2 regions of the Beduini sp. genome follow, and region 1 is predicted to be linked to the other one. Evidence: riboswitches for the same ligand, from Rfam matches in the RefSeq annotation. Region 1 holds a riboswitch; the other holds the start of a gene.

Region 1 (11,233 bases):
ATGGGAATCCCAACGGATCTTATTGTATTGGATCTTTACGATGCTTGGAAAGCTCTAAAAGATATATTAGGTGAGGAAGCAAAAGAAGATTTATTAGATGAACTATTTAGTCGTTTCTGTATTGGTAAATAAGGAAGAAGGAAAAAAATGAACAGTCAGGAAATCAACAAAACCATTGCTGAACGTTATCAAAAATGGTCTAAAATTAATTTGAAAATTGGGTTAGTCGCTTTTGTTGTCAGTTTCATTATTATTGCTTTAAATACCGGAAATTCAACTTTAAGTTTTATTTCCTCTATCGGTTTAGTCGTTTGTCTGTCTTGTTTAGTGGAATATTTTGTGTTAAAGGGAATGTGTGCTTACATGTTAAATCGTAAAGATAAGAAATAATATGAAGCTGTGATGATTTGTCACAGCTTTTTTAATAGATAAAACTGTATTTTACTTCTGTTTTATCTTTAAATCAAAAACAGCTTATAAAGATAAGCTGCCTATTATAAATCATCTACCAAAGCGCTTGATTTTGCGTAAGCACTTGATTTTGCTTCAAAGAAATCCGTTTTTATTAAGTTGGCATTGCTGTATTGACTTACCCATTTTGTTGCTTCAGGCTCTTCCTTAATTTCATCATATAAAGTTCCAAACCCTAAAGCATTGCTTCTTAAATTTCCTAAGTATTTGATGTAATCAGCAATCATTTGATGAGTAAGACCGGGAATGCGGTCACCAATGACGTAATTTCCCCAAGCAATCTCCTCTTCTACACCCTGCTGAATCATCGCTCTGTATTCTTGAATATGATCCTCGCTGAATAATTCCGGTTCTTCATTTTTCATTTCTAAAATTAATTGATGAAATAACCATAAGTGGGTGTTTTCATCACGATTAATATAGCGTATTTCCTGAACAGATCCCGGCATTTTTCCGTTACGGGCTAAGTTATAAAAAAACATAAAGCCACAATAAAAGTAGATACCTTCTAAGATGTAGTTGGCAATCATTGTTTTAATTAACTGATAAGTATCTTTTTTTTCTTGAAATTCATTATATAAATCACCAATAAAGCGATTGCGATTTAATAAATGTTCATCATTTTTCCATTGATATAAAATTTCCTGACGCTCTTCTGGCAGACAGATACTATCCAGCATATAACTATAGCTTTGTGAATGCACAGCTTCTTGAAACGCATGAATGGTTAAACATAAATTAATCTCATTAGCGGTGATATACTCTCCAATAGAGGGCAGGTTCGCTGTTTGAATACTGTCCAAAAAAATCAGGAAAGAAAGAATCTTATTATAAGCTGTTCTTTCTTCATTACTTAAAAGCCGATAGTCTTTTATATCCTGATTCAAATTGATTTCTTCAGGAATCCAAAAGTTATTCATTGCCTGACGATACCAAGAGGAAACAAACGGATATTTAAGATGATTAAAGTCATTTAGATTAGTTGTATTACCATTTACTAAACGTCTTTTTTCAACTTCAATGTCTCCCCATTCATTAAATAGTTTTTTCTTTTTTAATAGCATGTTTTCCCTCCTATGCACTACATGATTCGCACTCTTCCACTTCAAGAGACTGACTGCGGACATAATAAATTGTTTTAACTCCGTTTTCAAAGGCGGATATATAAAGATTTAATAATTTTCTCAGAGTAAATTCATTTGTGATATATAAATTAACGGATTGTGCCTGATCAATATGACGCTGACGGATACCGGCTGAGCGGATTACCCATTCCTGATCGATTAAATGTGCAGCTTTATAGTACCAGAAATTTTCTGTCGTTAAATCCGGCGCCACACGGGCAATCATACTCCCCTTCTTTTCTTCTAGGAAGAAGCGTTTCATAATAGGATCTACGGCAGCTGTTGTACCGGAGATAATTGAAGTAGAACTGGTTGGAGCAATCGCTAATAAATATCCGTTTCTTAATCCATACTGATGTACTTGTGCCTGTAATAGTTTCCACTTTTGTGTTGTATACTGACGTTTTAAAAAGTAGTTTCCATTATCCCAGTCAGAACCTTTGAATAAAGAATAAGCCCCCTTCTCTTTAGCTAATAATAAGCTGGCTTCAATCGCATAATAATTGATCTTTTCAAATAACTGATCACTGAAGGTTAAATGATCTTCAGATTCAAAGGCAATATGCTGTTTTGCTAAAAGATGATGATAACCACTTACCCCTAAACCAATCGCACGGTATTTTTGATTGGTAATCTTGGCATTAGGAATGGGATAAAAATTTAAATCAATGACATTATCTAGGGCACGAATTGTTGTATAGATTGTCTTTTGCAACTCACGATCATTTTGAATATTGAGATGTCCTAAAGATAAAGAAGCAAGATTACATACTACAAAATCCCCCGGTTTACTCTTTTCAACAATTATCGCTTCTCCATCAACGACCATTGTTTCCTTTTCATAAAAATGTGTTTCAGACATATTTTGTGCAATCTCGGTACAAAGGTTTGAGCAGTAAATGATTCCCTGATGAGCATTAGGGTTAAAGTGATTTACTGTATCACGATTAAAAGTAAAGGGTGTTCCGGTTTCTACTGCAGACTTCAAAATAAGTCGAACAAGATCTTTCAATAAAATTTCTCTTTTAGAAATCTTCGGATCGTGAATGCAATCGAAATAACGCTTTTCCCATTCTTGACCATAATAATCTTCTAAGGCATATCCTTTTTGCATCAGTATTTCATGTGGGCACATGAGATACCAAGTTTGATTTAAATCCTCTTTTGCCATTTTCCAAAACAAATCAGGATAGCATACGGCTGGGAAGATATCATGAGCCTTTAATCGATCATCCCCATTGTTCGTACGTATTTGCAAAAACTCAGGAAGATCTTTATGCCAAGCATCCAAATAGACAGCAGCGGCTCCTTGGCGTACACCTAATTGATCGACTGCAACTGCGGTATCATTTACTAATTTCAGCCAGCGAATAACTCCTCCGGCACAACCGGAAAAACCACGAATGTCAGAACCTATAGCTCTGACTTTGCCAAAATACATTCCCATTCCGCCACCATACTTAGAGATTTGAGCAAAATTATCAATACTTTTGTAAATACCGGTCAAGGAATCTGGCACTGTATCAATAAAACATGAAGATAGCTGATGCAATGGCTTTCTAGCATTGGCTAAGGTAGGGGTTGCCATCGTTATTTTTAATTGACTTAACAGATCATAAAAATCCATGATAAAAGGCAGACGATCTTTTTCATTCATTCCAATATGCATTGCAATGATCATAAACATTTCCTGCACATTCTCTAATACGTGATGCTGATGGTCGGCGATCAAATAACGTTTACTCAATAGTTCCAGTCCGCTGTAAGTTAACAGATGCGTACGTTCCGGTTTCAGATAACTTTCCAATATCTGAACCTCTTCCTTACTGTAATTCTCTAATAAATATTCCCCATATAAACCAATCTGGGTTAATTTTTCAATCTTGCTGTAAAGATCGTGAATGTGATATTGTTTTGTATTCTCTTTGATTTGCTGATCCAGTTTTAAAGCTAACAGATAAGAAGCAATAAATTCCCATTGAGGAGCTTCCTGACTTATTAATTCAACAGCCGATTTAATCAGCATATCTAAAACCTGTTCAGGAGCAGCTGTCTTGCTGACAAAGCTTTCAAATTTATCATACAGATGTTCGATAGAATAAATATCTTCATTATAGCGCAATGTTATTTCTTTGATGACAGATAAACATGATCCGGATAAAGAATAACCTGTAAACTTATTAATAATATTCTGCTGTAAAGTTAAATAGTCTTCCAATTGATCTAAATCAAAAATATTCTGGCAATGCTCAAATAAGTTTGGCTCGATTGTTTTTTGTAAATAGTTTTCTAGTAATGTGGTCATGTTCATAATGTCAAAGTCTCCCTTATTGTTGTTAGTTTATTTTAACTTTACCATGTTTGAAATATATAGACAAATGATATGAACTAATAAACAGTTCATATTTTATTCAAAGTGAAAATGTAATATAATGAATGAAATTGAAAAGAGGATTCTTTATGAAGAATATAAAATCAGCATTTATATTTATAACCTTAATTACATTATTAACATTTGGTTTTATTCAATACAAGTGGCAAACATTTAAAGCCACTGAAAAAACAGCGATTGAAGTAAAAACAACAGAGGATCGGTTAGAGAATATTGCCGGACTTTGGTTTGATCAATATACGGAACAGTTCAAAGATTGGCTGACTCCTTTTTCATACAAGATAAAAGAAGCACGCATTGATAATATTGAGCTTTTAGATCAGAAAAACGGTTATGTTCAAGTTGACTATGCCTATTTGCCATTTTCTAGTAATGAGCAGCTGATCTTTAATCATGGCGGATTAATGCAAAGTGATGACGGCTGGTATAAACAGCAAGTTGTATTAAAATTTGAAAAGACGGCAAAAGGTTATCAAGCAAAAGAAGAAATGCGCCCAGTCAATTATCAGATTCAAACAGATCCAAACATTATGACAGAAGGCAAAAAGCCAACACAATATGCGATTGAAAAGGATTGTGATTATACGATTTTGGATCATAAACTATGGGTTACCTACGATCATGGGGACAACTTTACTGAAGTACCGATAGATTATGAAAAAGTAACCTATGATCCGAATTATTCCTATGGTGAAACAGTTCCTGAAGGCAGCTATATAATTAAAGAGGACTATACTGCTTTCTTATATGTTGATAAAGGAAGCTTAAATCTCATCTATTCTCACGATCAAGGTAAAAGCTGGGAGACAACCACCATTGCTTCAAACGAACACTATTATCTAAGAGCACGTTTTTTATCAAAGACAGACAATCAATTTTATGTTTTATTTTCTACGGATAAAGCAATGTCAGCAGAAAGTCACAGCTTAATGAAAAGCACAGATGGTATTCATTTTGAATCTGTTAATTATCAGGATCCTGAGCAGCGAGTAATGACCTATGCTTTCTTTAGTGATGATGATATTGGATATGTCGCTTATCGTAATAATGATAGCCGAGATAATCTTTCTTTCTATCGAACGGAAGACGGCGGACAAACCTTTACCCCTATAACATTTGAATTAAAAGAAATATCTTTTATGGGAGATAGTATAACCCCATATATTCAGGTAGATCGTATCTATAAAGAAGATGGACAGATACATCTTATTGTCGGTCAAGGTGAAAATGGCGACTATGGCTATAACAGTGCCCATTATATAAGCAATGACGGAATTCATTTTACGTTTTTAGAAGAAGTGGATGATCGCCCTGCTTTAGCCGGTTAGGAGGAATACAATGGAAACAATAAAAAGAATTATACTCACTCTTTTAGCGGTAGTTTTTGGATTTTTCTTCACCAGTTCATTTACACTGGCTTTTGTTTATCGTGATATTCATTTAGGTATTCGCTTTGCCTTGATCGGTTTTTGTGTCTTATGTCTCTATTTTATAGTATGGTTTGGAAATGATATTTATCATTATTTTAAAAACAGAAAACAAATCTAATATTTTATAGAAAATCGAAAGATATATCAGGAAACATATTGTTATTTTAGGGAATGTGTGCTATATTGAAAAAAATTGATAGAGGTGCATTGTGTTATTAAACTTATTAGTGGGTGCAAACAGAATAAGCGTAGGAGCCATTGCCGAAGAAGCAGATTATTGCATGAATCTGATTTCTGGGATTACAGAGAATATCTGTAAGACTGTCATTATCCTATATTTGATAATGTTGTGCTATCATTGGTCAATATGGTCTATCATCTTGTCGCAATGAAACACATGCGACATTTTTAATTGGGAGGAAAAAAGGAGGATTCCATGATGGAAAAAGCAATAAGTAAAATTACAGTGTTAGAAGACATCATTCAAGTAAAATTAGGAAAAGTACATAAAAATTCTATGTTTATTGCCGATATCTTTAATATTATTGCTTCAAAAAACGTAGATATTGATATGATCAGCCAAATTATGCTGGAAGATGAAGTAAACTTACAGATCACTTGTGATCAGGATTCACAAAAAGCATTAGATGAAGCATTAGAATTAATCAGAGATAAATATAAACAAATTGTAATTACTCAAGATCGTATGGTTTCTAAGGTATTGGTTGAAGGGGAAGGAATGCGTAATACACCGGGTGTCGCTGCAAATGTATTCAATATCTTTGCTGAAGCGAATATTCATATCCTGCAAGTATCAACTTCACTGACAAGTATTGATTTTTTAGTAAATAAAAAAGATTTGAATGTTATTGTAGAAGCAATAAAAAAAGAATATCAATTATAAGGAGATATATAGATGAAAGAATTATTTGTGGGCAGTGCCGTTGCCTTAGTTACACCATTTCATGAAGATGGATCAGTAGATTATGAAGCGTTTCGCACTTTAGTAAACAAGATGATTGATAATAATGTTCAGGCATTATTGGTTAATGGGACAACTGCTGAAGCTTCTACTTTAACTGTAGATGAAGAACATGAGTTATTAAGAATCACCGTAGAACTGGCAAATAAAAAAATACCGGTTATTGCCGGAACCGGAAGCAATGATACAATGCATGCTTTAAGAGAGTCTAAAATAGCGAAAGAAATGGGAGCAGACGCCTGTCTGATTGTAACGCCTTATTATAATAAAACCAGTCAACAGGGATTGATTCAGCATTTTACCTATTTAGCGGATAATATCGGACTGCCAATTATTTTATATAATATACCTGGGAGAACAGGCTTAATGATTAATGTGGATACAGCTTTGCAGTTAGCACAACATCCGATGATCATTGGTATGAAAGATGCTACAGGAAACATGGCGTATACAATGGAACTTCTTTCTAAAGTAAAAGATCTTGATTTTGATGTATGGTCAGGTGAAGATGGTTTGATTTTACCAATGATTGCCGCTGGAGGAAAAGGTGTTATTTCAGTATTAAGCAATGTGTATCCAAAAGAATGCCAGCAGTTATGCGAATTAGCTTTAGCTGGTGAAAATGCTAAGGCACAGCAATTAAGCTATGATCTTCATGATGTATGTTTAGGCTTATTCTTAGATGTCAATCCTATTTGTGTGAAGTCAGCTTTAGCACATCAGGGAATATGCAGTGATCATTTAAGAATGCCTCTGATTCCAACAACTAAAGAAAATCAGGAAAAATTGTTTATTGCGATGGAAATTTTTGAAAGCAAGGGGTATTAAGATGAAAACAATCGTTTATGGATTTGGCTTAATGGGAAAGAAAATTTACCATGCCATTAAAAATAATGAAGCATTTGATATGATCGGCGTTGTCTCTTACGAATTTGATCAGAAAATCGATGATCCAATGTATACCAAGTTAGCAGAATGCACAGAAAAAGCAGATGTCATTATTGATTTTTCACATCCCAATAATTTAGACGATATCTTAGCTTATGCATTAAAAAATAATACAAAACTGGTTTTAGCGACAACCGGATTTACGAATGAACAGTTAAATAAGATTGAAGAGGCTTCTCATCAGATTCCTATCTTTCAATCCTATAACACTTCATTTGGAATGCAGATGGTTACCAAAATATTAAGAGCAGTGGCAAAAGAATTTTATGAAAACGGCTTTGATATTGAAATTGTGGAAAAGCACCATAATAAAAAAATAGATGCTCCAAGCGGAACAGCAAAATTACTTTACGAAGTAATGGATGAAGAGATTGAACATCTGCATCCTGTTTATGATCGCAGCAGCATTTCTAAGCGCAGAGAAAAAAATGAAATTGGGATTCAGGCGCTAAGAGGCGGAACCATTTTTGGAGAACATGAAATTATGTTTGCCGGAAATGATGAAATTGTTGAAGTTAAACATACGGCTCTATCGAAAGAAGTCTTTGTACTTGGAGCGATTCATGCGGCACAGTTATTAGAAACCAAAGAGAAAGGATTATATACGTTAAAAACGTTATATTAATAGGATAGATTATGGTAATGGATATTAAGACACAGGAAATCATTCAAACAAAATATGCCACGATTCATGATAATACATTATATATTGATGGTGTTTCAAGCTTAGATTTAGTTAAGAAATACGGTACTCCGCTGTATGTGATGTCAGAAGGACACATTCGTGAACAGATGAACCTTTTAAAAACAAAAATGATTGATAAATTTGAAAATACATTGCCATTATTTGCATCAAAATCATTTAGTTGTGTGGCAATTTATAAACTCGCTAAAGAATATGGAATCGGTATTGATTGTGTATCTGCGGGGGAAATATCAATAGCTTTAAAAGCTGATTTTGATCCTAAAAAAATATATTTCCACGGAAATAATAAGTTGAAAAGTGAGATTGAATACGCTGTTTCTAATGGAGTAGAAAACTTTGTCATTGATAATTTTCATGAGATTGAATTGGTTGAAGAAATTGCCTGTCAGTTAGGAAAAACAATCAATGCTACAATTCGTGTTGTACCGGGTGTTGCGGCTGGCGGACATAAATATATCCAAACTGCGGCAGATGATACAAAATTTGGTTTTTCATCTCATGATGGTACCTATTTAGAAGCAATCCAGCAGATCTTATCAGCTGAACATATTCGATTTGAAGGAATACACTGCCATATCGGATCACAAGTATTTGACATTACGAAGTATGAGGAAGCGATGCATAAATTCGTAGAATTTGCTTATGAAATTCATGATCGTTTTGGAATTGTTATTACTAAATTAAATGCCGGTGGCGGTTATGGAATTGCCTACACAAAGGAAGATACTCCATTGGATTTTGAATTGATTACTGAAAAGATTATGGCGATCATCACTAAAGGATTTGAAGATAAAGGTTGGCAGAGACCAATGGTTTTAATTGAACCGGGACGTTTTGTAGTTGGAAATGCCGGAATTACACTCTATGAAGTAGGTTCTTCAAAAGAAATACCAGGAATAAAAAAATATATCAGCGTTGATGGCGGAATGACTGATAATATCCGTTCAGCTTTATATCAGGCAAAGTATGAAGCATTGATCGCAAATAAAGCCAGTGAGGAACCAGTTGAAACGGTTTGTGTAGCCGGTAAAAATTGTGAATCAGGTGATATTCTCATTCAAAGTATTGATTTGCCTTCACCAGTGGCTGGAGATATTTTAGCGGTTTTCTCTACAGGAGCTTATCATTATTCAATGAGCAATAACTATAATCAGCTGCCAAAGCCGGCTGTCGTCTTTACTTATGAAGGGCAGGATCGTTTAGTTATACGAAGACAGACATTTGATGATCTAACTGCCTATGATGTTGATTAACTCCCAAACGGGAGTTTTATTTTAGGAGGAAATAATGATTACATTTATAAAAGCAACTGTAAATGATGTTTATAAAGTTATCTCAGTACAAACTCAATGTTTTATTGAATTCTTAGACCGATACCATGATGACACAATTAATCCTACTAATGAAAGTGCTGCTTCTATCAAAAGATATATTGAAGATCTAAATTCAACTATTTATTTTATTAAAAATAATGATACAGTAATTGGGATTATCAAATTAAAAAAAGAACAAGAAAAGGTATATAAAATTGATGATTTTGGTATTCTCCCTGAATTTAGAGATCAGCATTTAGGAACAAATGTCATGATTGAATTACAAAAGCAATATACCTTTGTACATACTTGGAAGCTTTCAACAATCTTAGAAGAAGAACGAAATATTTATTTTTATGAAAAGTTAGGATTTAAGCGAGTTTTAGAAACAGCGCCTATTAAAATAAATGACCAGATGACAATCGTTGATTATCAATTAAACAAATAAAGTAAAACCACAAGTAAATCATTATGACTCACTTGTGGTTTTTTTTTATTTATCTTTTTTAAGAAGACATTCTCCGTTAGTTTCAATAATTTGTTTTATTGTTTTACATCATTGATTTTTATTGATAATAAAGCTATTTGTACTATATTTGTTGCATTAAGAATGAAAGCGCTTGCGAATTAAGTTAAATTATGCTAATTTTGGAATAGAAAAGACATGTTATTTCAAAAAAAGGAGGAATAAAAAATGAAAAAATATTTTGTGGGTTTAATTATGTGTGCAATGATATGTGGCTTATTAATGCAAGGAAATCAAGTTAACGCAAATGGTTTTGGTCCAGGACAAAATAATGCAGCACAAGGATTAAATGATGAAGGATATACCCAAGAGGGTTCGGGTTATTATTGGACTTATGGAAATAGAAATGCGTTATTTTATGCGTATACTTATAGTAATTATTTTAATGCGAATTATTCACATGAATCCTTTGCATTTTTAGGAGACTTATCGAAATATAGTGGAAGAGTTGCTTCAGGGCAGACTGCTTATGCACAAACGCCGAATGGTACTACAAGTGCGTTAGGAACAGCAATGATTGGAACATTTTAATAAATAAATTTGAGAGACGTCTCAAATTTATTTTTTATGAGGTGGATTATGAAAAATAAACTAATGGTTATTATATTTATAATAATAAGCATATGTATGGGATGTTTTACTATTATGTTTAAGTATAATGACAGCCATAAATGGGATGAACTATTTTTAGATAATACCATTACTTTGAATATTAGTGATAAAATTAAAATTGATGATGAAATGCTGTATGAAATAGTTAAGCCATTAGCACAAAAGTATTCAGCTAATCTTTATAAGAACACAACTGTAACAGAAGGAGTAACAAAAAAATATGTAGGTGTTTATTTAACTTATGATGAATACCATCCCTATCAAATTATAGGAAATGATATAACTATAACCGATATGGGAAAAGAAGCCTATGTTTCAACATCAAGCAACGAAGATAATAGACAAATTGGACAAATTAAGGATGTTTTTAATGATAATCATGTTGTTGTGGGAACCATGGATTATTATTTAAACATGTTTAGTTTAAATAATAATCTTCAAGTTCGTTTTAAAGATATAAGTAATGCAAAACTATTTTTTACTGAATTAACTAAACAATTAGGAATAAATGAGGAAGATATCATCTCAACCCCCGTACATATTAATAATACTAATAGTTTAAATAGCATGATAACAGTAATTATTATTATAAGTTTATTTTGTTTTACTATTATTGTATTTTATAATACTTGCTGGGATTCAAAAAGAATTGGTGTGTTAAAGTTGATGGGCTATGATAAATCTTATATCTTCCAAAAATTGTTAGAACCCATCTATAAGACAGTTCTA
Region 2 (11,233 bases), on a different contig from region 1:
AGATCGGATTCGCTAGATAACCGATCAAAAAACCTAACGGAATGGCGGCGAGGATGATCGCAAAGTTTTGAACAATCAGATAAATACTGACACCACCAACACCGGCTCCGGACATCGTATAAATCCCTATTTCTTCGTTCTTTTTAGAAAGGAAGAAGCCATTGGCAAAACAGGCTGTAGCCGAAGCAATCAGCATAATGGCAAGAGAAAGTAAGTTACTAAATCCCATTCCGGTACTAATTTCATTTCCAATAATATGATTATCCATATAATTAAAGAATAAGAAAATCACAGCAGAAGAACAAATGAGTGACAGCCCATAAAAGAATGTTTTTTGATACTCTAGTTTGAGCATCCTTAAAGCAAATTTAGCTTTACCCATTACTGAAATAATTCCTGTGATTCTTTTGAATTTGCATCGACGATTTCATAATAATATTCTTTTTGGGTTTTATTTAGTTTTTCAATAGTTGTTTCCAACTCACCATCTTTAATAAATAAGAGTTTTTTAGAAAAGCTGGCAATCATGGAATCATGAGTTACCATCAAAATCGTAACACCATCTTCGTCGTTTAACTGCTTGAACAGTCTGAGAATTTCGTGTGAGTTTTCACTGTCTAAGTTACCTGTCGGTTCATCTGCAACAATAAGTTTTGGCTGGTTGACTAAAGCTCTGGCAATAGCGGCACGCTGTCTTTGTCCACCGGAACATTCTTCTGGATATTTATGCAGCAGATGGTCGATTCCTAATTTTTTTGCGACCGCTTCTACATCTTGAATAATCTCTTGTTTAGATTTATGAGACAATGAAAGCGGCACAGCAATATTTTCAGAAATAGTCAGGCTGCCAATCAGGTTGAAGTCCTGAAAGATAAAGCCAAGGTTTTCATATTTAAAGCGACCTAATTGTTCCTCTGTCATGTCAGTGACATCCTGTCCTCCGATCACGACACGACCGCCAGTAGGGTTATCAATTGTTGAGATAACATTTATAAAAGTTGATTTTCCACTTCCGGAAGGTCCCATAATACAAATAAAATCATTTTCATTGATCGTCAAGTCAATCCCTTTTAAAGCTTTGAACGGTTGTTTTGTATGCAGTCCATAAGTCTTTTCGACTCCGGTTGCTTTCAATACTTCATCCATATTTTTCCTCCTTAAATATTTGCAATAATCGTACGTTTATAAACTAAATAAGCAATGAATGCGGTAATGCAGATCGGGATTACATAGGCTAAAACTAAGGCAATCGCAAAACTCAATACTACTTCCTTGGCAGCAACAAAGCGGCCTAACATAATCACAATATAGCTGGTCGGGAAGAAAAGAATAACCCCATACAGCATCACAATCTCTTTTCTCATGATCGCTTTTAACTGTTTCTTTAGATATCCTAATTTAAAAAGTGACTGATATAATCCTAATCGGGTAGATGTCTCTAAAATAATCTTGTATAAAATACTGGTTGACATTAAGAAGATAATAATGCCATAAGAGAGCAATACGATAAATAGATCCTTTGGGCTATTGACATTGATAATGATCAAGCCAATAAATAAGATAATCGAAAGAATAATAATCGTCATCAGCATTCCCGTAGATTTCAATGAATAGGAAAGATTCCCATAAGCAATCAAAGAATTTGATTTTGTTAAATGGCTCTTTTGTCTATACATAATTAACTTTGAAAGACCTACCTTCAATAATCCCACGATACCAAATACGCCAATGCAGGAAACAACAACAAAGATCATTGGATCAAGATCAACGATAAAGAATAATACGATTGGAATCAGATAGAGAATCCAATAAAAGATAACAGGTGTCTTAATTGGTTTCGTTGATTTCTTTGTCATCGATTCCTGTTCATTTAATAACGTTTTGATTTCCGTACGGTAAGCATAACCGGAATTGACTAATGTCAATGCAATAATCTGTGTCAAAATTACGATGGTACTCATAATTAAGCCTTGCATTGAGACATAGTACGTATTGGCTGCGACATCTAATGAAGCATAGATAAATAAATTAAAGAAATGATTGAAAATATAGCCAACACCAAACCCGATTGGAATACTTAACCCCATGATTACAAAGTTTTGAACCAAAAGATAGCCAGCTACCGCAAATACACTGGCACCGCTCATTGAGGCAATCGCAATCTCATTTGTTTTACGTGAAATAAAAAATGAGTTAGCAAAGCAGGCATTTGCACATGCAATGATAATAATAAATAACGCTAATATTTGATTGGCACCGCTTTTTTCAGAAAGACTGTTGCCTAAATAAATATTATCGATATAGTTGAAAAATACAAAAATAATTGATGTCGATAAAACTAACGAAAGGCCATAAAAAAAGCACTTTTTAAAGTCTAATCGCAACATCTTGAGGGAGAACTTTAGTGTTCCCATGTCATCACCATCCTATTTTTATAATACTCTTTAAAAGCAATTACATCAAGATTAAAATAATTAAAAAGAATAAAAATAATTTTTATAACCATTATCTCTAATAAAGCAGGAAATAGAGCTTTCAAAATATTTTATTTCCTTTATGTAATTACTGTTACTTCATTATCATACACTTTTAAAGCGGTTACATCAAGAAGCAATTTTCTGTTAGAGAAAATAAAAATCACACTCAAGGTGTGATTTAAGCTAATTAATAGTTCTGTGATCTTACTTCAAAATATGATTTTGGATGGTCACATACCGGACATTTCTCAGGAGCATTTTCTCCTACATGGATATATCCGCAGTTACCGCATTTCCATACTGTGATACCATCTTTTTCAAATACGGCACCTTCTTCAATGTTTTTAAGTAATTTTAAATATCTTTCTTCATGTTCTTTTTCGATTTTACCTACTTCTTCAAATAAGAAAGCAATTTTATCAAAACCTTCTTCTTTTGCTTCTTTTGCGAAAGTAGCATACATATCTGTCCATTCGTAGTTTTCACCGGCAGCAGCATCTTTTAAGTTTGTCATTGTATCAGCAACGGCACCACCATGAAGTAATTTAAACCAGATTTTAGCGTGTTCTTTTTCATTATTAGCAGTTTCTTCAAAAATATTAGCGATTTGAACATAACCATCTTTTTTAGCTTTACTTGAATAGTAAGTATACTTATTTCTTGCCTGAGATTCTCCGGCAAATGCTGTTTGTAAGTTTGCCTCTGTTTTTGTTCCTTTTAAATCTTTCATTTTATTACCTCCAATATTTCTTTCTGTATTTATCATATCCCTAAATATTACAAAAGTCAATATCTAAATAGTAATTATTCCTATTTATTTTATAGATTAATTTAAACACAAAAATGTTTTTCGATTAACTATTGACTATATCTTTTTGAATTGATAATATTGAATAGTTACAAAGGAGTGATATAGTGGAAGAAAAAGAAAATAAAATGGGCTATATGCCTGTCAGTAAATTACTGATTTCAATGTCTCTGCCGATTATGATCTCAATGCTTGTTCAAGCATTGTATAATATTGTGGATAGTATCTTCGTTGCTCAATTAGGAGAAGATGCTTTAACAGCGGTCTCGCTTGCTTTCCCGGTACAATCGATTATGATTTCGGTGGCTGTCGGAACGGCTGTTGGTTTAAATTCATTGATTTCAAGAAAATTAGGACAAAAAAGAAAAGATGAAGCGAACTTAGCGGCAAGTCATGGCTTGCTTTTAGGGATTTTAAGTTACTTTGTCTTTGCGTTATTTGGAATTTTCGGTTCAAGAATGTATTTTGAAGCGTTCTCAAATAATCCGGTAGTTATCGATATGGGAGTACAATATATCAGTATCTGTACGATCTTCTCATTCGGTATCTTTTTACAGGTTATTTCTGAAAGAATCATGCAGTCAGCCGGTATTACCATTTACAATATGGTAACACAGCTGGTTGGAGCTGTTACGAATATTATCTTAGATCCGATTATGATCTTTGGTTTATTTGGTACACCCAAGTTTGGGATTGCCGGAGCAGCGATGGCAACCGTTATCGGTCAGATCGTCGCAATGCTGTTATCGCTGTTATTAAATCATTTAAAGAATCATGAAGTGCGTATCGCGATTAAAGACTTTAAGTTAAATGGTTATTTAATTGGTGAGATTTATCGTGTTGGGGCACCGAGTATTGTTATGCAATCGATTGGTTCCGTTATGACCATGGGATTAAATGTCATCTTAGCTTCTAGTCAGGCAGCTATTTCTGTATTAGGGGTTTACTTTAAATTAAATAGTTTCATCTTTATGCCGGTGTTTGGATTAACCAATGGATTGATTCCAATCTGTGCTTATAACTTTGGAGCTAAGAAAAAAGATCGTATCTTGCTTGCGGTAAAAGATGCACTGATTTATGCAGCGATTATCTTAACGATTGGAATGGCAGTCTTCTTAGCAATTCCGGATAAGTTATTGATGATGTTCAATGCTTCTTCAGAAATGCTTAGAATCGGAGTACCGGCATTGCGCTTTATATCTTTATCATTCCCATTAGCTGCGGTAGGAATTGTTTTATCTTCTTTATACCAGGCATTAGGAGAAGGAATGTACAGTTTAATCATGTCAGTATGTCGTCAGTTATTAGTTATTTTACCATTAGCGTACATATTGAATAAACTCTTTGGAATGACTATGCTGTGGGCATCGTTTGCCTTTGCCGAAGTTATCTCTTTATTCATCTGTTTATACTTGTATAAACGCTGCTATAAAAAGCATTTAGTCGAAATTGATCCCAAAGCAGCTTAATGGCTGCTTTTTTGTTTATAGTGTAAAACTATTTACAAATGTATACAATTTATGCTATAGTTAGTTTCGACTTACATAGTCGATAGGGGTGCAGTACTTATCAGTATATCTAAGGAGGCCGAAAGCCGATGAATTAGATAGAAAGGATTTACTGCCGAAGTGGTTATGTCAAAATAACTGCTGGGGTCATATTTAAGAGGTATGACACTGTCTTTATAGCTGCCGCTATAAAGGAGCACTACTTGGCGCTTGAGGATGATTTTATAATGTCTTTATGCCGCAAAGTGGTATAGAGACATTTTTATTTTGAGGAGAGACTTATGGAAAAAAAGAAAAAATTTAAAATGCCCCATACCTACGTCATCATTTTCGGAATGGTTATTTTAGCGGCCATTTTAGCGAATGTCGTACCGGCGGGGCAATTTACACGTGTAACCGATGATTTCGGGAACACAGTTGTTGTTGCAGATTCATTTCAATACATACCTAAGATTGGGATTGGTCTGTTTGATATATTCGTATCGATTCAGTTAGGGTTTATTGATGCCGGACAGATTATTTTCTTCATTATTTTTGCCTATGCTTTTGTTTACATGCTGTTGAAGAATGGAACATTTGATGCTGTATTAGGAGCCACTTTGCGTAAAGTCGGCTCACGTATTGAACTGATTATTCCGATCTGTATGATTGCCTTTGGTGTTTTGGGAAGCACGATGGGTTTATTCGAGGAAACATATGGGTTATTACCGATCTTTATTTCGATTGCGATTGCCTTAGGCTATGATGCGATTCTAGGGGGATCAATCGTTTATATTGCGGTAGCAGTTGGATTTGCCGCAGCAACGATCAATCCTTTTACAATTGGGATTGCCCAAGAGGTCGCCGGAGTTGAATTATTTTCCGGTTTAGGTTTCCGTATTCTATGTTTTGTGGTATTTATGAGTATTGCCATTATTTATGTGTGGCGTTATGGTAAGAAAGTTAAAAATGATCCGACAAAATCGATTCTTTATGGAGAAGAGATGGAAATCAAAGAAATCGGATCAAAAGAAACGATGATGAACACGAGCTTTACGTTCCGTCATAAACTATCTTGTTTATTGTTTGTCGTGACGATTGGGATGCTGCTTTATGGAACGATCCAATTAGGATGGTATATCGATGAGATCGCAGCACTGTTCTTTATTATGATGTTAGTGGCTGGGTTTATTTCCGGATTTACCCCTAGTCAGATTGCTGAATACTTTATTGAAGCCGCTAAAGAAATGATGTTTGGGGCATTGATCTGTGGATTAAGCAGAGCGGTTCCGATCATCTTGGAAAATGCTTGTATCATTGATACGATCGTTTACTGGCTATCAAGCGGATTACAGCAGTTTACCGGATATTTAAGTGGATTAGGTATGTTGTTTGTACAAAACATCTTGAATTTCTTTATTCCTTCTGGTGGGGGACAGGCATTGATTACTATGCCAATCTTAGCACCGGTAGGAGAAATGGTGGGACTGAATCGTCAAATTGCAGTCTTAGCTTTTCAATTTGGAGATGGATTCTCTAATATTTTCTGGCCAACGTCTGTCTTTATGATGTGTGGAATCATGGGAATGCCGGTAAACAAATGGTATAAGTTTGTTACACCGCTATTTGGGTTATTGTTAGTAGCAGAGATTCTTCTGCTTTGCTTAGCGATTTTTATTGGTTTTAGTTAGGAGGAGCGATATGGAATTAAAAGAATGTGTATATACGAAAACAGAGGAATTACTGGAAGAATTTAAAGAAGTCAATGATTATATTTATGCGCATCCGGAATTAGGGAATGAAGAATACATGTCTTCTCAATACCTTGTGGATAAGATTAGTCAATATGGTTTTGAAGTTACCTATCCTTATTTAGATTTGCCAACAGCCTTTAGGGCAGAGTTGAATTGCGGAAAAGGACCGAAGATCGCCTTTTTAGCGGAATATGATGCCCTGCCGGGATATGGTGAATCTGGAGATCAGACAGCTCATGCCTGTGGACATAACTGGATTGCTGCTTCTACTTATGGAGCGTGTGCAGTGTTAAGTCAGCTAAAAGATCATTTTAACGGAACGATTGTGTTTATCGGAACACCGGCAGAAGAAACAACAGGGGGGAAATGTGATTTAGTTGATCGTGGGGCCTTCGATGATATTGATGCGGCTTTTCAGATGCACTTAGGAGCAGAAAATAATTTAAATGTTGTAACCTTAGCGATTGATTCGATTGAATTTAATTTTGAAGGAGTAGCTGCACATGCGGCGGCTTATCCGGAACGTGGGATTAATGCTTTGGATGCCGTACAATTAACTTATGCTGGGATCAATGCATTGCGTCAGCATATGCAGCCCGATGCTCGTGTACATGGGATAATTACTAATGGCGGGCAGGCAGCCAATACAGTGCCTAACAAAGCACAATGCCAGTTTTATATCCGTGCTAAAAAAAGGGCATATCTGGATGAATTAACGCAAAAAGTCATTAATTGTGCAAAAGGAGCTGAATTAATGACAGGGGCTAAATTAACTTATCGCCATTTTGAAAATTCTTATGATGATTTGATTAATCATCCAGGCTTGATAGCTTTAGCGAAAACAACAATGGAAGATTTAGGCGTTACAGATTTCGTGGAAAACGATGAGAATGCATCAGGATCAAGTGATATTGGCAATGTCTCTCATGTATGTCCGACTTGCTATATTGAGTTGAATACGGGAGCGAATCCTCCTGCTTATGCACATAATGAGGATTTCTTGAACTGTGTCAGCGGGACACTGGCTTACCAGACTCTGGCGATTGCAGTCAAGACAATGGCGTATACCGCATTACAAGTCTATTTAGATCCAACTATTATCAAATAAAAAAGTCAATGAGTTCTTGATAAGATATAAAAACCTCCTTTAGACAGTTCAATTATTTTTACTGTCTGTTAGGAGGTTATTACGTCAATAGAACCTATTGATTTTTTTTATTTTACTTCAACAATCTCATATTCACGGTGACCTAAACCAAGTTTTTCAGCATGCTCCAAACATACTTTCCAATCGGTAATAGGAGTTGTATTCTTGAAATGGTCATGATGATCGCAGAAGCCTTCCACATGTGTGTTGTCATCAAGCAAGCTTCCTTGAATCGGTGCCATACGATTGCAGGCATCAGCACATGCCTGATCTAAAGCTACCGGATCAAAGCTGGCAAACATTCCCACATCAGGTATGATTGGCAAGTCATTTTCTCCGTGGCAGTCACAGTAAGGGGAAACATCAATGACTAAATTGATGTGGAAAGCTGGTCTGCCGTCTAATACGGCTTTTGAATATTCTGCGATTTTTTTGCTTAAATCGTCTACGGCACTGTCATTATCATTGTGAATAGCGTCGTAATTACATGATCCTAAGCAGCGCCCGCAGCCCACGCATTTACTGTGATCAATCGTTGCTTTATGGTCTTTCCCAAAACTGATGGCTCCGTGTGCACAATTTTTGGCACAGAAACGACAGCCTACACATTTACTGTGATCGACAGTAGGTTTCCCGGAATTATGCTGTTCCATTTTTCCGGCACGGCTTCCGCATCCCATTCCGACATTCTTTAAACAACCGCCAAAACCGGTTAATTCGTGTCCCTTAAAATGACTTAGGGTAATAAAAACATCGGCATCCATCACAGCACGTCCTATTTTAGCGTTCTTTACTAATTCTCCGCCCTCGACAGGTACTTCGACATCATCGGTTCCTTTTAAACCATCTCCGATAATAACATGACATCCTGTAGAAAAAGGAGAAAATCCATTTTCGTAAGCTGCTTCAAGATGGTCTAACGCATTTTTTCTACGCCCTACATACAATGTGTTGCAGTCTGTCAGGAATGGTGAACCACCTAATGATTTAACGACATCCACAACCACCTTGGCATAATTAGGTCTTAAATAAGAAAGATTACCCGGTTCTCCGAAGTGAATCTTGATAGCGACCATCTTTTTGTCAAAGTCAATATCACCGATTCCGGCTTTACGAATTAACTTCTCTAACTTTTGCGGCAGACTTGTACCCGGACGAGCACGTAAGTCTGTATAATATACCTTTGATTTTTCCATAATTTATTCCTCCATTAACTTTATCATACTCCAAAATAGGCTCAGGTGTTAACTTATTTTTATTCTTCACCAAAAAGTATCGTAGCTTGAATCGCTTTATCCCACTGCTTCAATTTATCCGCCCTTTCTTTTTCTTCCATTTTGGGCTGATAGATGGTTCCGCTAAGACAAAGCTGACAAATCTCATTTTGATCTTTCCAATAGCCAATGGCTAAACCGGCTAAATAGGCTGCCCCCAATGCTGTTGTCTCTTGAATAACGGCAGGTTTAACCGGGATATTTAAAATATCACTTTGAAACTGCAGCAGGAATTGATTCATAGAAGCGCCCCCATCGACCTTCAATTCATTTAGCTGCAAGGCAGCATCTTCTTTCATAGCAGAAATAACGTCTGAGGTTTGATAAGCTAACGATTCCAATGTTGCACGAATGATATGTTCCTGCTTTGTTCCTCGTGTCAGTCCGTAAACGGCCCCTTTAACATGAGGCTTCCAGTAGGGAGCACCCAATCCGGTAAAGGATGGGACAACATATACCCCGTCATTATCTGCAACAAGCTGTGCACGTTCTTCACTTTCATTTGCACTGCGAATAATTTTCAAGCCGTCTCTTAGCCATTGCACAGCAGCTCCGGCAATAAAAACACTCCCCTCTAACACATAACTGACTTTTCCGTTAATGCGCCAGCCGACCGAAGTCACTAAACCATTTTTAGAATGAATGATATGATCTTCTGTGTTCATTAATAGGAAGCAGCCAGTTCCATAGGTATTTTTTACATCTCCGGCTGTAAAGCAGGTCTGCCCAAATAAAGCTGCCTGCTGATCCCCGACAATGCTGCAGATCGGAATCTGTGTGTCAAATAACCCCTCACAATACCCATAGATCCTGCTTGTGTCCACGATTGTAGGGAGCATGCAGCGAGGAATATTCCATAATGTGAGCAACTGTTCATCATAATCCAATGTCTCTAAGTTCATTAATAGTGTACGTGACGCATTCGATACATCACTCATATGCTGTTTACCCTCTGTTAATTTATACAGCAGCCAAGTATCGATCGTACCAAAAAGCAGTTCTCCTTCTTCGGCTCTTTGCTGTGAATGGGTCTCATCTAAGATAAAGCGAATCTTGCTGGCACTAAAATAAGGATCCAATAATAACCCGGTTTTTTGTTTGATCCACGGCTCTTTGCCCTCTTCTTTTAATCGCTGAGTATAGCAATCACTTTGACGTGACTGCCAAACAATCGCATTATAAATCGGTTTTCCGGTTGCTTTATCCCAAATGACAGTTGTTTCTCTCTGATTAGTCATTCCGATTGCGGCAATCTGTTTAGCTTTGACTCCGGTTTTTGCCAGCACTTCAAACATTACCCCGACAACACTTGCCCAAATATCATTAGCATCTTGTTCAACCCAGCCCGGCTGTGGATAAAAATTATCTAATTCTTTTTGAGCGATCCCAATCACCTGTGTCTTTTTATCAAAAAGAATGGCTCGGGTACTGGTTGTCCCTTGATCAATCGCCATAATATATGTTTCCATGTGATAACCTCTTTTCTATAATATCACTTTAGCTTAATTTAATCTGTTTGTCCACGCTGTATCAAAATTAGAAATCAGTAAATAAAAAATTGTATAGCATTTGCTATACAACTTTAGAATTTTTTATGTAATAATAACGCCCTAACAGCATAATCGTTAAACAAAAAATCAAGTAATAGATAAACAGTGAGCTTTGAATTCCTCCGGATAAAATAATTAATGAACCCACCGTCGCTAAAAGGGGACAGATGATCCCTTTAAATTTACTGGTAATCTCTTTAGCTTTATATAAACGATATACCTGATAATAAAGCATGATGTAAAGAAGATAAGAAATAGCGATGGAGATTTCAGATACATCACTGTTAGGCAATAGATGGTATTTCGCACAGATGTAATGGACAAACATCCAAAAGACAGCTAATACATAGGCAAAAACAGCAGAATAGATCGGAATGCCATGATGGGATACTCCAGCAGAGAGTTTCTTAGAAAAAGGCATCATAGTCTCTCTTAATGCCAAAGAGTAGGGAGTACGGATAAAACCGGTCACTAACCCATTTACCGTTCCCATAACTGAAATAATCACAAAAATCACAATCATTTTAGAAAATTGTACGCCAACTAACTGACTGGCTGCCACACTGACATGCTGATCTCCTAAAGCCATAACATTCTGAGGTCCTAAATAAGAGGAGATTCCGACAAAATAAGTGACATAGATAATTAAGATAATTAAAGGGGCAATCGTTAATGCGCGTGGCAATGTTTTTTTAGAATCCTTCACTTCATGGGCAATGGAGGTAGAAACGATCCA

The links. A riboswitch is a leader RNA that binds a small molecule or an ion and turns the genes downstream of it on or off. The one in region 1 is predicted to bind lysine.
Region 2: it holds a riboswitch for lysine, as region 1 does, so the genes downstream of both, ACLRVU_RS05000 (YfcC family protein) here and ACLRVU_RS10250 (ACT domain-containing protein) in region 1, are expected to answer to the same signal.

What each region holds. Positions count from the first base shown of each region.
Region 1 is NZ_JBKTEM010000006.1:96,169-107,401, reverse strand. It holds gene mnmE (tRNA uridine-5-carboxymethylaminomethyl(34) synthesis GTPase MnmE) at 1-132, shown strand, start outside; gene ACLRVU_RS10275 (hypothetical protein) at 148-390, shown strand; gene ACLRVU_RS10270 (ribonucleotide-diphosphate reductase subunit beta) at 495-1,535, opposite strand; gene ACLRVU_RS10265 (ribonucleoside-diphosphate reductase subunit alpha) at 1,546-3,906, opposite strand; gene ACLRVU_RS10260 (WD40/YVTN/BNR-like repeat-containing protein) at 4,056-5,315, shown strand; gene ACLRVU_RS10255 (hypothetical protein) at 5,326-5,535, shown strand; lysine riboswitch at 5,607-5,780, shown strand; gene ACLRVU_RS10250 (ACT domain-containing protein) at 5,857-6,321, shown strand; gene dapA (4-hydroxy-tetrahydrodipicolinate synthase) at 6,334-7,227, shown strand; gene dapB (4-hydroxy-tetrahydrodipicolinate reductase) at 7,229-7,972, shown strand; gene lysA (diaminopimelate decarboxylase) at 7,990-9,306, shown strand; gene ACLRVU_RS10230 (GNAT family N-acetyltransferase) at 9,341-9,814, shown strand; gene ACLRVU_RS10225 (hypothetical protein) at 10,061-10,423, shown strand; gene ACLRVU_RS10220 (hypothetical protein) at 10,472-11,233, shown strand, end outside.
Region 2 is NZ_JBKTEM010000002.1:249,723-260,955, forward strand. It holds gene ACLRVU_RS04975 (hypothetical protein) at 1-382, opposite strand, end outside; gene ACLRVU_RS04980 (ABC transporter ATP-binding protein) at 382-1,146, opposite strand; gene ACLRVU_RS04985 (hypothetical protein) at 1,158-2,414, opposite strand; gene rbr (rubrerythrin) at 2,665-3,207, opposite strand; gene ACLRVU_RS04995 (MATE family efflux transporter) at 3,393-4,754, shown strand; lysine riboswitch at 4,830-5,003, shown strand; gene ACLRVU_RS05000 (YfcC family protein) at 5,075-6,463, shown strand; gene ACLRVU_RS05005 (M20 family metallopeptidase) at 6,474-7,634, shown strand; gene ACLRVU_RS05010 (DUF362 domain-containing protein) at 7,742-8,869, opposite strand; gene glpK (glycerol kinase GlpK) at 8,929-10,416, opposite strand; gene ACLRVU_RS05020 (APC family permease) at 10,520-11,233, opposite strand, start outside.